DNA from 3 places in the Neisseria weaveri genome. Region 2 is predicted to be linked to each of the others. Evidence: predicted binding sites of a transcription regulator. Region 2 holds the regulator's gene; each other region holds the start of a gene.
What was found. Region 2 encodes FNR, which switches genes on or off when oxygen is low (the NO sensors DNR and NnrR bind a similar motif). Its sites were predicted from a motif close to TTGATNNNNATCAA; they were not measured.
Positions count from the first base shown of each region.

Region 1: the regulator FNR is predicted to act here: its motif matches at 1,598-1,611, upstream of ccoN (cytochrome-c oxidase, cbb3-type subunit I).
Region 3: the regulator FNR is predicted to act here: its motif matches at 1,524-1,537, upstream of EL309_RS08730 (universal stress protein).

Region 1 covers NZ_LR134533.1:1,555,462-1,558,718, forward strand. The annotation lists gene EL309_RS07585 (M61 family metallopeptidase) at 1-1,553, opposite strand, end outside; gene ccoN (cytochrome-c oxidase, cbb3-type subunit I) at 1,873-3,257, shown strand, end outside.
Region 2 covers NZ_LR134533.1:1,711,735-1,714,991, forward strand. The annotation lists gene hemN (oxygen-independent coproporphyrinogen III oxidase) at 1-992, opposite strand, end outside; gene fnr (fumarate/nitrate reduction transcriptional regulator Fnr) at 1,126-1,854, shown strand; gene EL309_RS08320 (bifunctional 4-hydroxy-2-oxoglutarate aldolase/2-dehydro-3-deoxy-phosphogluconate aldolase) at 2,003-2,641, opposite strand; gene edd (phosphogluconate dehydratase) at 2,725-3,257, opposite strand, start outside.
Region 3 covers NZ_LR134533.1:1,816,466-1,819,722, forward strand. The annotation lists gene EL309_RS08720 (segregation and condensation protein A) at 1-741, opposite strand, end outside; gene EL309_RS08725 (tRNA threonylcarbamoyladenosine dehydratase) at 738-1,514, opposite strand; gene EL309_RS08730 (universal stress protein) at 1,690-2,157, shown strand; gene mutM (bifunctional DNA-formamidopyrimidine glycosylase/DNA-(apurinic or apyrimidinic site) lyase) at 2,384-3,211, opposite strand; gene EL309_RS08740 (NUDIX hydrolase) at 3,244-3,257, opposite strand, start outside.

The DNA.
Region 1 (3,257 bases), 160 kb from region 2:
TCGTTGGTACACAACCCTGCCCGCTCTGCGCTGCCGTCATGAAAAACGTGGCTAAGCGTGATGCCGTCTGAATTTTGTTTGAATCTTGCGCCGAAATCTCCGGCAGAGTTTTGCGGTTCAATCCGGCAAACGTATGCACCGCCGTGGCTGCGCGTCAGGGCGTGCCATTGTAAATCGATACCTGCGTAAGAGAGACATTGGGTCAGCGGCAGATCATGGGTTGAATATAAGGCCGTCTGAAAAAATTCATTTAAATCCAAGCCGGTGATTTCTTGGCAGCGTTGTTGCCATTGTTTTTCCGGAATGCCTTTACGGGTTGCCTGCCAGTCGCGGTAGTGTTGTTGCATAACCGTGTCTAAACTGAATAAACCATTGCTTTTTTCACGAATAATCAAGTCTAGGCATAAAGCGGCCAGCGCGCCTTTTTGATAGTAGCTGACAATGCTGTTGGGACTGTTTTCATTTTGTTTGTAGTATTTGTTCCAAGCGGTGAAGCTGGATTCTGCCAACGTCTGTTTCAGACGGCCTTTGCCCTGCTGTACCCGGGTCAGGTTTTTGGCTAAGAGATTTAAATAGGTTTCGGGAGTAATGACGCCGCTGCGCACCAGGAATAAATCGTCGTAATAGGAAGTGATGCCTTCAAAAGCCCATAATTGTTCGGTGTAGCACTCTTGATCAAGGTCGTAAGGGGCGAATGCTTCCGGTTTGACGGATTTCACATTCCAAGCGTGGAAATACTCGTGTGAACACAGGCCGAGAAGTTGGACGTAGTTTTCGTCATTATCCGGAGTGTTGTGCAAAGGCAGGCAATTGCGGTCGGCAAGCAGGGCGGTACTGCTGATGTGCTCAAGACCGCCGTAGATATTGTCGCCGACGTGCAGGAGAAACAGATATTCTTCGAACGGCGCCGGTTCGGGAAACATTGCCAATTCTGCTTGGCAGATCTTTCGGATATCGTCGATAAAACGGGTTCTGTCAAAGTCGGCATAATGGCCGCTCAAGGCAATACGGTGCGGAATGTTGTTTGCCGAGAAGTGCAGGATTTCAATATTGCCGGTTTCAACTGGGTGATCGATCAATTCGGCATAAGAGGCCGTCTGGAAATTATGATGTGTATCGGATCCGATGCGGGGCAGGGTAGTGGCTACTTTCCAGCCGTGCGGCAGGTTTTGCAGGGAAACCTGGTGCGGAAAGTGTTCAAATCCCGATGCTTTCAGAAACAGGCAGGCACCGTCGAAAAAACCACGTTCGGTTGTAAGAAATGCGCCGCGTACAGACAAGTCAAAAGCGTAAACAGTGTAGCAAATGCGCCACTCTCCGGCCAAAGGCGGGGTTTTCCAAGTATTTTTGCTCGTTTGGATTAAGCTCGTTTGACGGTCGTTACACCAAGCGTTGATTTCGATAATGTGCCGTGAAAAATCACGAATCAGATAACTGCCGGGAACCCAGTTCGGCAAACTGAATTCTAAAGATAAGGCTTTTTCTTGGCGAAGCGTTAAGCAGATTTCCCACTGGTGTTTATTGGGGTTGGGAGAGACGGTGTAGTAAAGCATAGAAAATCCGAATTGTTAAAAAATGTTTAGATAGTCCAAACAGTTTGACTTGTATCAATAAGCAAAAAAGTTGCAGCCCTTAAGCTAGCGAGATACAAAGGTAAATCGTAGTTTTCCTTTGCGAAGTTATGGTTTTACACCGATTTGGCTTGGTATGGCAAAGGTTTTGATTTAAAATGTACCAGTTAAACTTCCGCTTTGCATGTCTGAAATGACGGCAGCGGTGTTAAATTAAGAAAAATCGGGTGTCTCTTTAGTTTGAATCAGAAAGCTAAAGCAAACCGATCAATATTAATTGCCATGTTTTATGGAGACCTTCATGGAAACGCAAACTTATAACTACAAAGTGGTGCGGCAGTTCGCCATCATGACTGTAGTTTGGGGTATTGTAGGTATGTTGGTTGGCGTGATTATCGCCGCCCAACTGTTTGCCCCTGCTTTAGACTTAACCGACATCGGCCCGTGGTTTCACTTCGGCCGTCTGCGTCCGTTACACACCAACGCGGTTATTTTCGCTTTCGGTGGTTGCGGTCTGTTTGCCACATCTTATTATGTTGTTCAGCGTACATGTAATGTGCGTCTGTTCGGCGGTAATTTCCTTCCGGCATTTACTTTCTGGGGCTGGCAGGCCGTTATCGTTTTGGCTGCAATTACCCTGCCTTTGGGTTATACCCAAGGTAAGGAGTATGCGGAATTGGAATGGCCGATCGATATCCTGATTACCTTGGTATGGGTTGCTTATGCCATCGTATTCTTCGGTACCATCGCCACCCGCAAGATCAAACATATCTATGTGGCCAACTGGTTCTATGGTGCGTTTATTTTGGCTGTTGCCTTGCTGCACATTGTTAATAACCTGAGCATTCCTGCCGGCTTTATGAAGTCTTATCCGATTTATTCGGGTGCGATTGATGCGATGGTTCAGTGGTGGTACGGTCATAACGCGGTGGGTTTCTTCTTGACTGCTGCTTTCTTGGGTATGATGTATTACTTCGTTCCTAAACAAGCAGGCCGTCCGGTTTACTCATACCGTTTGTCTGTGGTTCACTTCTGGGCATTGATCTTCACTTATATGTGGGCCGGTCCTCACCACCTGCACTATACCGCTTTGCCTGACTGGACTCAGTCTTTGGGTATGGTTCTGTCGTTAATTCTGTTTGCACCTTCTTGGGGCGGTATGATTAACGGTATTATGACTTTGTCAGGAGCGTGGCATAAATTACGTACCGATCCTATTTTGAAATTCCTGGTGGTTTCATTGTCTTTCTACGGTATGTCTACATTCGAAGGTCCGATGATGTCTATCAAATCGGTTAACGCGTTAAGCCACTATACCGACTGGACCGTGGGTCACGTACACTCGGGTGCTTTGGGTTGGGTAGGTTTCGTTACCATCGGTGCGATTTATTATCTGATTCCGCGCTTGTTCGGGCAAAAAGAAATGCACAGTGTCAAGTTGGTTGAAGCGCATTTCTGGATTGCTACAATCGGTGTGGTTCTTTATATCGCGTCAATGTGGATTTCAGGTGTGATGCAGGGTCTGATGTGGGGCGCTCTGAATGATGACGGTACTTTAACCTACTCTTTCGTTGAGTCAGTAAAACGCAGTATGCCTTTCTATATGATCCGTTTCGCAGGTGGTGTGCTGTATTTGAGCGGTATGGTAATTATGGCTTATAACGTTTACCGTACAGCTGTCGGCGG
Region 2 (3,257 bases):
TCGCAGTCGGCATAGGTGGAGTAGCCTTGAAAGTTGCGTTGCAGCCTGCCTTCGTTTAATGCGGTGGCAAGTTCGTCGTCGGGTTTGGCAAAGTGGTCCATGCCGATGAAAATATAGCCGTTTTCAGTTAGATAGTTGACTGCATATTGCAGCATATCCAATTTTTCTTCGCTGCCGGGTACGGCTTCGGTATCGATACGCCGCTGCGGCTTGAACAGGTGCGGCAGGTGTGCGTAATGATAGAGTGCGAGACGGTCGGGGTTGAGGGATAAAACGGTATCCAGCGTGTTTTTGATGCTGTTTGTGTTTTGGTGCGGCAGGCCGTAGATGAGATCGACGCTGACCGATTTGAATCCGGCTTCGCGGGCGGCTTCGATAACGGTGCGGGTTTCTTCCAGGCTTTGAATGCGGTTGACGGCCTGCTGCACTTTGGGATCGAAATCCTGTATGCCGACGCTCATGCGGTTGAAACCGAGTTTGCCTAAGTGTAAAACGGTTTCTCTGCTGACTTTGCGGGGATCGATTTCAATGGAGTATTCGCCGGTGGGCATAAGCTCGAAATGCTTGCGTATCATAGAGAATACGCGTTCGAGTTGCTCGTCGTTTAAAAAGGTGGGCGTGCCGCCGCCGAAGTGCAGCTGTGCCAGTTTGGGCCGGCCGTGCAAGTGTTTTGCCAGAAGCGCGGTCTCTTTTTCCAGATATTCGATATAGGCATCGGCGCGGCCGGTGTCTTTGGTGATGATTTTGTTGCAGCCGCAGTAATAGCAGATGGTGTTGCAGAAGGGAATATGGATATAAAGCGAGACCGGTTTGTTGAGTGCACCCGAACGGCGTTGTTCCAAGGCGTTGATGTATTCGGATTCGGTAAAGCCGCTGTGGAAACGGTCGGCAGTCGGGTAGGAGGTGTAGCGCGGACCGTTGGCCGGAAGCGAGGCGATCAGCAGACGGTCGAACTCCGGTTGGGGGGCGGGATGCAGCAGGATGGGTTTCATGGTATTCGGAAGCAGGTATTGGATTAGTCAAAGTTTGCTGAGTTTGATAGAATGCCTTTATTGTTACAAGCATGTTTTGATATGAATCAATGCGGATTCATTCAGATAGAAATAATAAAAAAGGTTGCTGTTTATGGCTGAGCCGAAAAATCAGTTGAAAGCATTATGCTCCACGTGTTCTTTGAAAGAATTGTGTTTGCCCGTCGGATTGCGCCCGATGGAGTTTGAGCAATTGGATGCCGTTATCCGTCAGAGCCGGCGTTTGAAAAAAGGCGAATATCTCTTTAGGGCGGGAGAAGTGTTTACTTCTCTGTTTGCCATTCGAACCGGTTTTTTTAAGACGACGGTTGCCAGCCAAGACGGCCGCGATCAGGTAACCGGATTTTTTATGTCCGGAGAATTGGTCGGTATGGACGGTATTTGTTCGCATGTCCACAGCTGCGATGCGGTTGCTTTGGAAGACAGTGAGGTTTGCGAGCTGCTGTTTGCGCATATGGAAGAGTTGGGTAGACAGATTCCGAGTCTGCAAACGCATTTTTTCCGCTTGATGAGCCGCGAAATCGTGCGTGACCAAGGTGTGATGTTGCTGTTGGGTAATATGCGTGCCGAAGAGCGTTTGGCTGCATTTTTGTTGAATTTGTCGAACCGTCTGTATTCGCGCGGTTTTGCGGCGAATGATTTTATTTTGCGGATGTCGCGCGAAGAAATCGGCAGTTATCTCGGTTTGAAGTTGGAAACGGTTAGCCGGACTTTGTCTAAATTTCATCAGGAAGGCTGGATTTCGGTTGAACACAAGCATATCCGTATTTTAGATGCGCAAGTGTTGAAGAAAATGGTGTCGGGCTGTTCGAATGCTGTTTGATTACTGTTTGATTGTGATTTGACTTCACTGTAATTTGTATTTTTATCATGATTGAGGCCGTCTGAAATTTTCAGACGGCCTCAATGGTTTTATTTGCGTATGAAATACGGATGATGTTTATCGGAAGGATATTCCGCGAAATGATTCATCAGACAGGGGAAACGGAACGGCCCAATGCGGCGGCTTCGGCAGCCAGCCGGGTAATGGTGTGCCAGTCGCATTTGGCAACGGCTTCTTTCGGCGTCAGCCATGAACCGCCTACGCATAATACATTGGGTAAATTCAGATATTCCGCTGCCGAAGCCGGGGTAATGCCGCCGGTGGGGCAGAATTTGGCTTGAGGGAACGGGCCGTACAGTGCTTTGAGCATTTGGATACCGCCTACGACTTCTGCAGGAAACAGTTTTAAGGTGTCGATGCCGTATTCCAACGCGAGCATTAATTCGCCCGGTGTGGCAATGCCGGGAATCAGGGGGATACTGCTTGTTGAGGCCGTCTGAATAAATTGCTGATGTATGCCCGGGCTGATGGCAAAAGCTGCGCCGGCATCTTCTACGGCTTTGAGCTGTTCGGCGTTAATCACGGTGCCGGCACCGACAACGGCCTCGGGCAGTTCGCGTTTGATTTGTCGGATGGCTTCCAGGCCGAACGGGGTGCGAAGGGTGATTTCCAATGTGCGGATGCCGCCTGCAACCAAGGCGGCGGCAAGGTCGACGGCGGTGTCGGGATTGTCGATGGCGATTACGGGAATCACGGGGCTGGTGGTCAGAATGTCTTGAGCGTTCATAAAAATCTCCGTCGGCACGGCTGTTTGACTGGCAAACAGCCGTGATAATTGTGTCGGGTGCGGGAGGCCGTCTGAAAATTTGGTTAGGCGAAATCGCCGCCGAAACTCATGGCACCGGTTTCTGCGCTGCTGGTTTGGTTGCGGAAAGCGGCAAATAATTCTCGTCCGAGTCCGTGATGGTTGCGGCGTAAATCTGGCTGAGGAATGGTGCGTTGTCGCCACTCGTGTTCATCAATCAGTACATTGAGTTCACCGGTTTCGGAGTTGAAACGGATTAAATCGCCTGTTTGTATTTTACCGATATTGCCGCCCAGCAGGGCTTCGGGCGACATATGGATGGCGGCCGGAATTTTGCCTGACGCGCCCGACATGCGGCCGTCTGTAATTAAAGCGACTTTAAAGCCTTTGTCTTGAAGAATGCCTAACGGTGGCGTGAGTTTGTGCAATTCCGGCATGCCGTTGGCACGCGGGCCTTGAAAGCGTACAACGGCGATAAAGTCGCGTTCCAGTTCTCCACGCTCGAATGCCGCCAATACTTCTTTTTGATCCTCGAAGACGATGGCGGGCGCTTCGATAATGCGGTTGCCTTCGCGTACGGCGGAAACTTTGATAATGC
Region 3 (3,257 bases), 100 kb from region 2:
TTTGGCCAGCTCGAGCAAGGCGATGAAGTTAACCACGACATAAGCACGGCCTTGCTCGGGTTTGAAGAGTTCGGAAAAACGGCATTGCCCTTGTTGGTTCAGTTTGCGGAGAATAGCGCTCATCTGCGCCCGAACGGAAACGGCTTCCTGAATAACTTCGTGGCTTTTTTTATGGGTGGCGCGGGAAAGAATCGCCAGCCAAGCTTGGGTGAGATCGGCAATTTGAACTTCGGGGAGTTTGGCTTCGACAGCGATTTCCAAGGGCAGATATGCCCAAGCAAAATCGCGGCCGGCTCTGGGTAAGCCGTCCAAGCCTTGTGCCGCCAGCTTCATTTGTTCATAAGCCAACAGGCGGCGTACCAGTTCGGCACGCGGGTCGGCGGTTTCGTCTTCTTCGGTTTTTTCGGCTTGAGGCAGCAGCAGCCGCGATTTGATTTCTATCAGCACGGCCGCCATCAGTAGATATTCGGCAGCAAGATCGAACTGGTGGGCTTCTATTTGGGCGATGTAGTGGAGATACTGCTCGGTGATTTTGATCATCGGAATATCCAGAACATCGATATTTTGTTTGCGTATCAGATAGAGCAGTAAGTCCAAAGGCCCTTGAAAACTGGTTAGGACAACTTTCAATGCGTCGGGCGGAATAAATAAATCTTGGGGAATATCGGTAACCGGCTGGCCGAAAATCCAGGCAACGGCATGATTTTCAGACGGCATAGGCGTATTGACGGCAATATTCATGGCTGCTTACCGATATGTTCGATGGCGGCTTGGGCGCAATATAGTCCGAACGAAGCGGTAACCAACATGCTGGCGCCGTAACCTGCACACGATAATCCTTGCGGTGTGCTGTCAGTCGAACAGGCTTCTCCGGATTGCGGCGGAGTGATATTTTCCGTGGAATACACGCAGGGCACGCCCATTTTTGCTTTGGTGTCGCGGGAAAAGCCGTAGCGTTTGCGTAAGGTATAGCGAAGATTGGAGAGTAGGGGATCGTGTGTGACCCGGTTTAAATCGGCTGTCTGAATTTGAGCCGGATTTTTCTGGCCGCCTGCGCCGCCGCTTAAAACAAAGGCTTGTTTGTTACGGACAAAATAAGCGGCCATCGCTGCTTTGATGCGTATTTGGTCTATGGCATCGATAACAAAATCAAAGCCGTCTGAAAACAGTTCTTCTAAATTTTCTTCCGTAACAAAGTCTTCGATTTCGGTTACTTTGCATTTGGGATTGATTTGCCGGATACGTTCGTGCAATGAAGTCACTTTGGCTTTGCCGAATTCCGAAGTCAGTGCAGGAAGTTGGCGGTTGACATTGGATTCGGCCACATTGTCCAAATCAATCAATGTCAGGTTGCCGATGCCGGAACGTGCCAGTGCTTCGACCGCCCAAGAGCCGACGCCGCCGACACCGACTACGCATACATGGGCGCGGTGGAATTTCTGTAAAGCAGTATTGCCGTACAGACGGGCAATGCCGCCGAAGCGGCGTGAGGAATAGTTCGGCGTATCGGACATGGTTCGGCCTTGTGGTAAATCAAGAATCATTCAAAAATTTCCGCTCTGCGGAGGAAGTGGTATTATACTTCAAGGACGAAGCTGTGGGGCGGCTCGATTTTCGAGCGGAATCACGGCTTCATGAATAATGAAACTTTATCGACAGTATTGCGGTTATCACACAAGGAGAGTGAACATGTATAAACATTTGGTTGTCGCGGTTGACGGTAGTAAAACTTCTTTAAACGCCTTGAATCATGCGGCCGGTTTGATCGGCAGCAGCGATGCGCAGCTGACGTTGGTGCATGTGGCCAATCCTGCCGAATATATGGCTTTGGCTCCCGAATTCCTGCAACACGACAGCTATGAAGCGGCGGCGGTTGCACAAGGTAACGAAGTTTTGGATTTCGCCGAAAAAACTGCTCAGGAAAAAGGCGTTTCCCGTATCAACAAACATCTGTTGGTTGCCAACAAAGGTGCGCGCGAAATGGCGCAAGAGCTGGTTGACTATGCCGACGAGCAAGGTGCGGAATTGCTGGTGTTGGGTACGCACGGCCGTACCGGTTTGATGCATTTGCTGATGGGCAGCTTCGCCGAGACCGTGATGCGTCAAAGCCATCTGCCTTTATTGATTATCCGCAGCACGGAAAGCGATGCAGAATAATCTTGGCTGTTGATTTACAGATTGAGGCCGTCTGAAAAATAGATAGACATTCTGTTTTCAGACGGCCTTTTGATATTTGTTATTTGATGAGAACACGGAATCTGTATTGGTATTTTGTGCAAACCGGCTGATTCTTTAAATAATGATTGAAAGAACAAGTCCGCCTGTATTTAAACGGGCGGACTTTTGTTTTTTATGGGGCAGGGATTTTGTGAATTCCAACTGCTTACTTTTGGCAAATCGGGCAGTAGAAGGTTCCACGCTGGCCGATGGTGGTTTTCATAATTTCGGTTCCGCATTGGAGGCAGGACTGTCCTTGCCGCCCGTAAACGGTGTATTCCTGTTGGAAATATCCGCTTTTGCCGTCGCTGTTGACGAAGTCGCGCAAGGTGCTGCCGCCGGTTTCGATGGCGCGTTGCAATACGGCACGGATGTTGCCGACCAGAAGCGTGCATTCTGCCAATGTCAGCGAACGGGCAGGACGCAGCGGTGAGATGCCTGATTTAAACAGGCTTTCGTTGGCATAAATGTTGCCCACGCCGACGACAACGGCATTGTCCATTAATGCGGTTTTAATGGCACGTTGCTGGTTACTGATTTTTTGATGCAGATAGGCGGCGTTGAAGTCGTCGCTCAAGGGTTCCGGGCCTAAATGTTGCAGTAGAGGGTGGTGTTCTTCTGCGCCGGAAAACCACAGCATGGCGCCGAAACGTCGGGGATCGTGGTAGCGCAGCAGGGTGCCGTTGGTGAAGACGATGTCGATATGGTCGTGCTTGCCGGCTTGTACGGTTTGGTTGAGGCCGTCTGTAAAAATACGCAGGCTGCCGGACATGCCTAAATGAATCAGTAAAATGCCTGTCGGGAATCGGATTAATAAATATTTGGCGCGGCGGTTGCAGGATAAAACGGGTTGATGCTGCAATATTGACGGTAAATCGGGGGAAACCGGCCAGCGTAGTTTGGGTTGGCGTATGGTGATGTTTTGTACGGTTTGCCCTTGGATGTGCGGTTCGATGCCGCGCAGGGTGGTTTCGACTTCGGGTAGTTCGGGCATGGAGGAATATCCTATGAAATAAAGCGGCTGGGTTATTTGTTGAGGC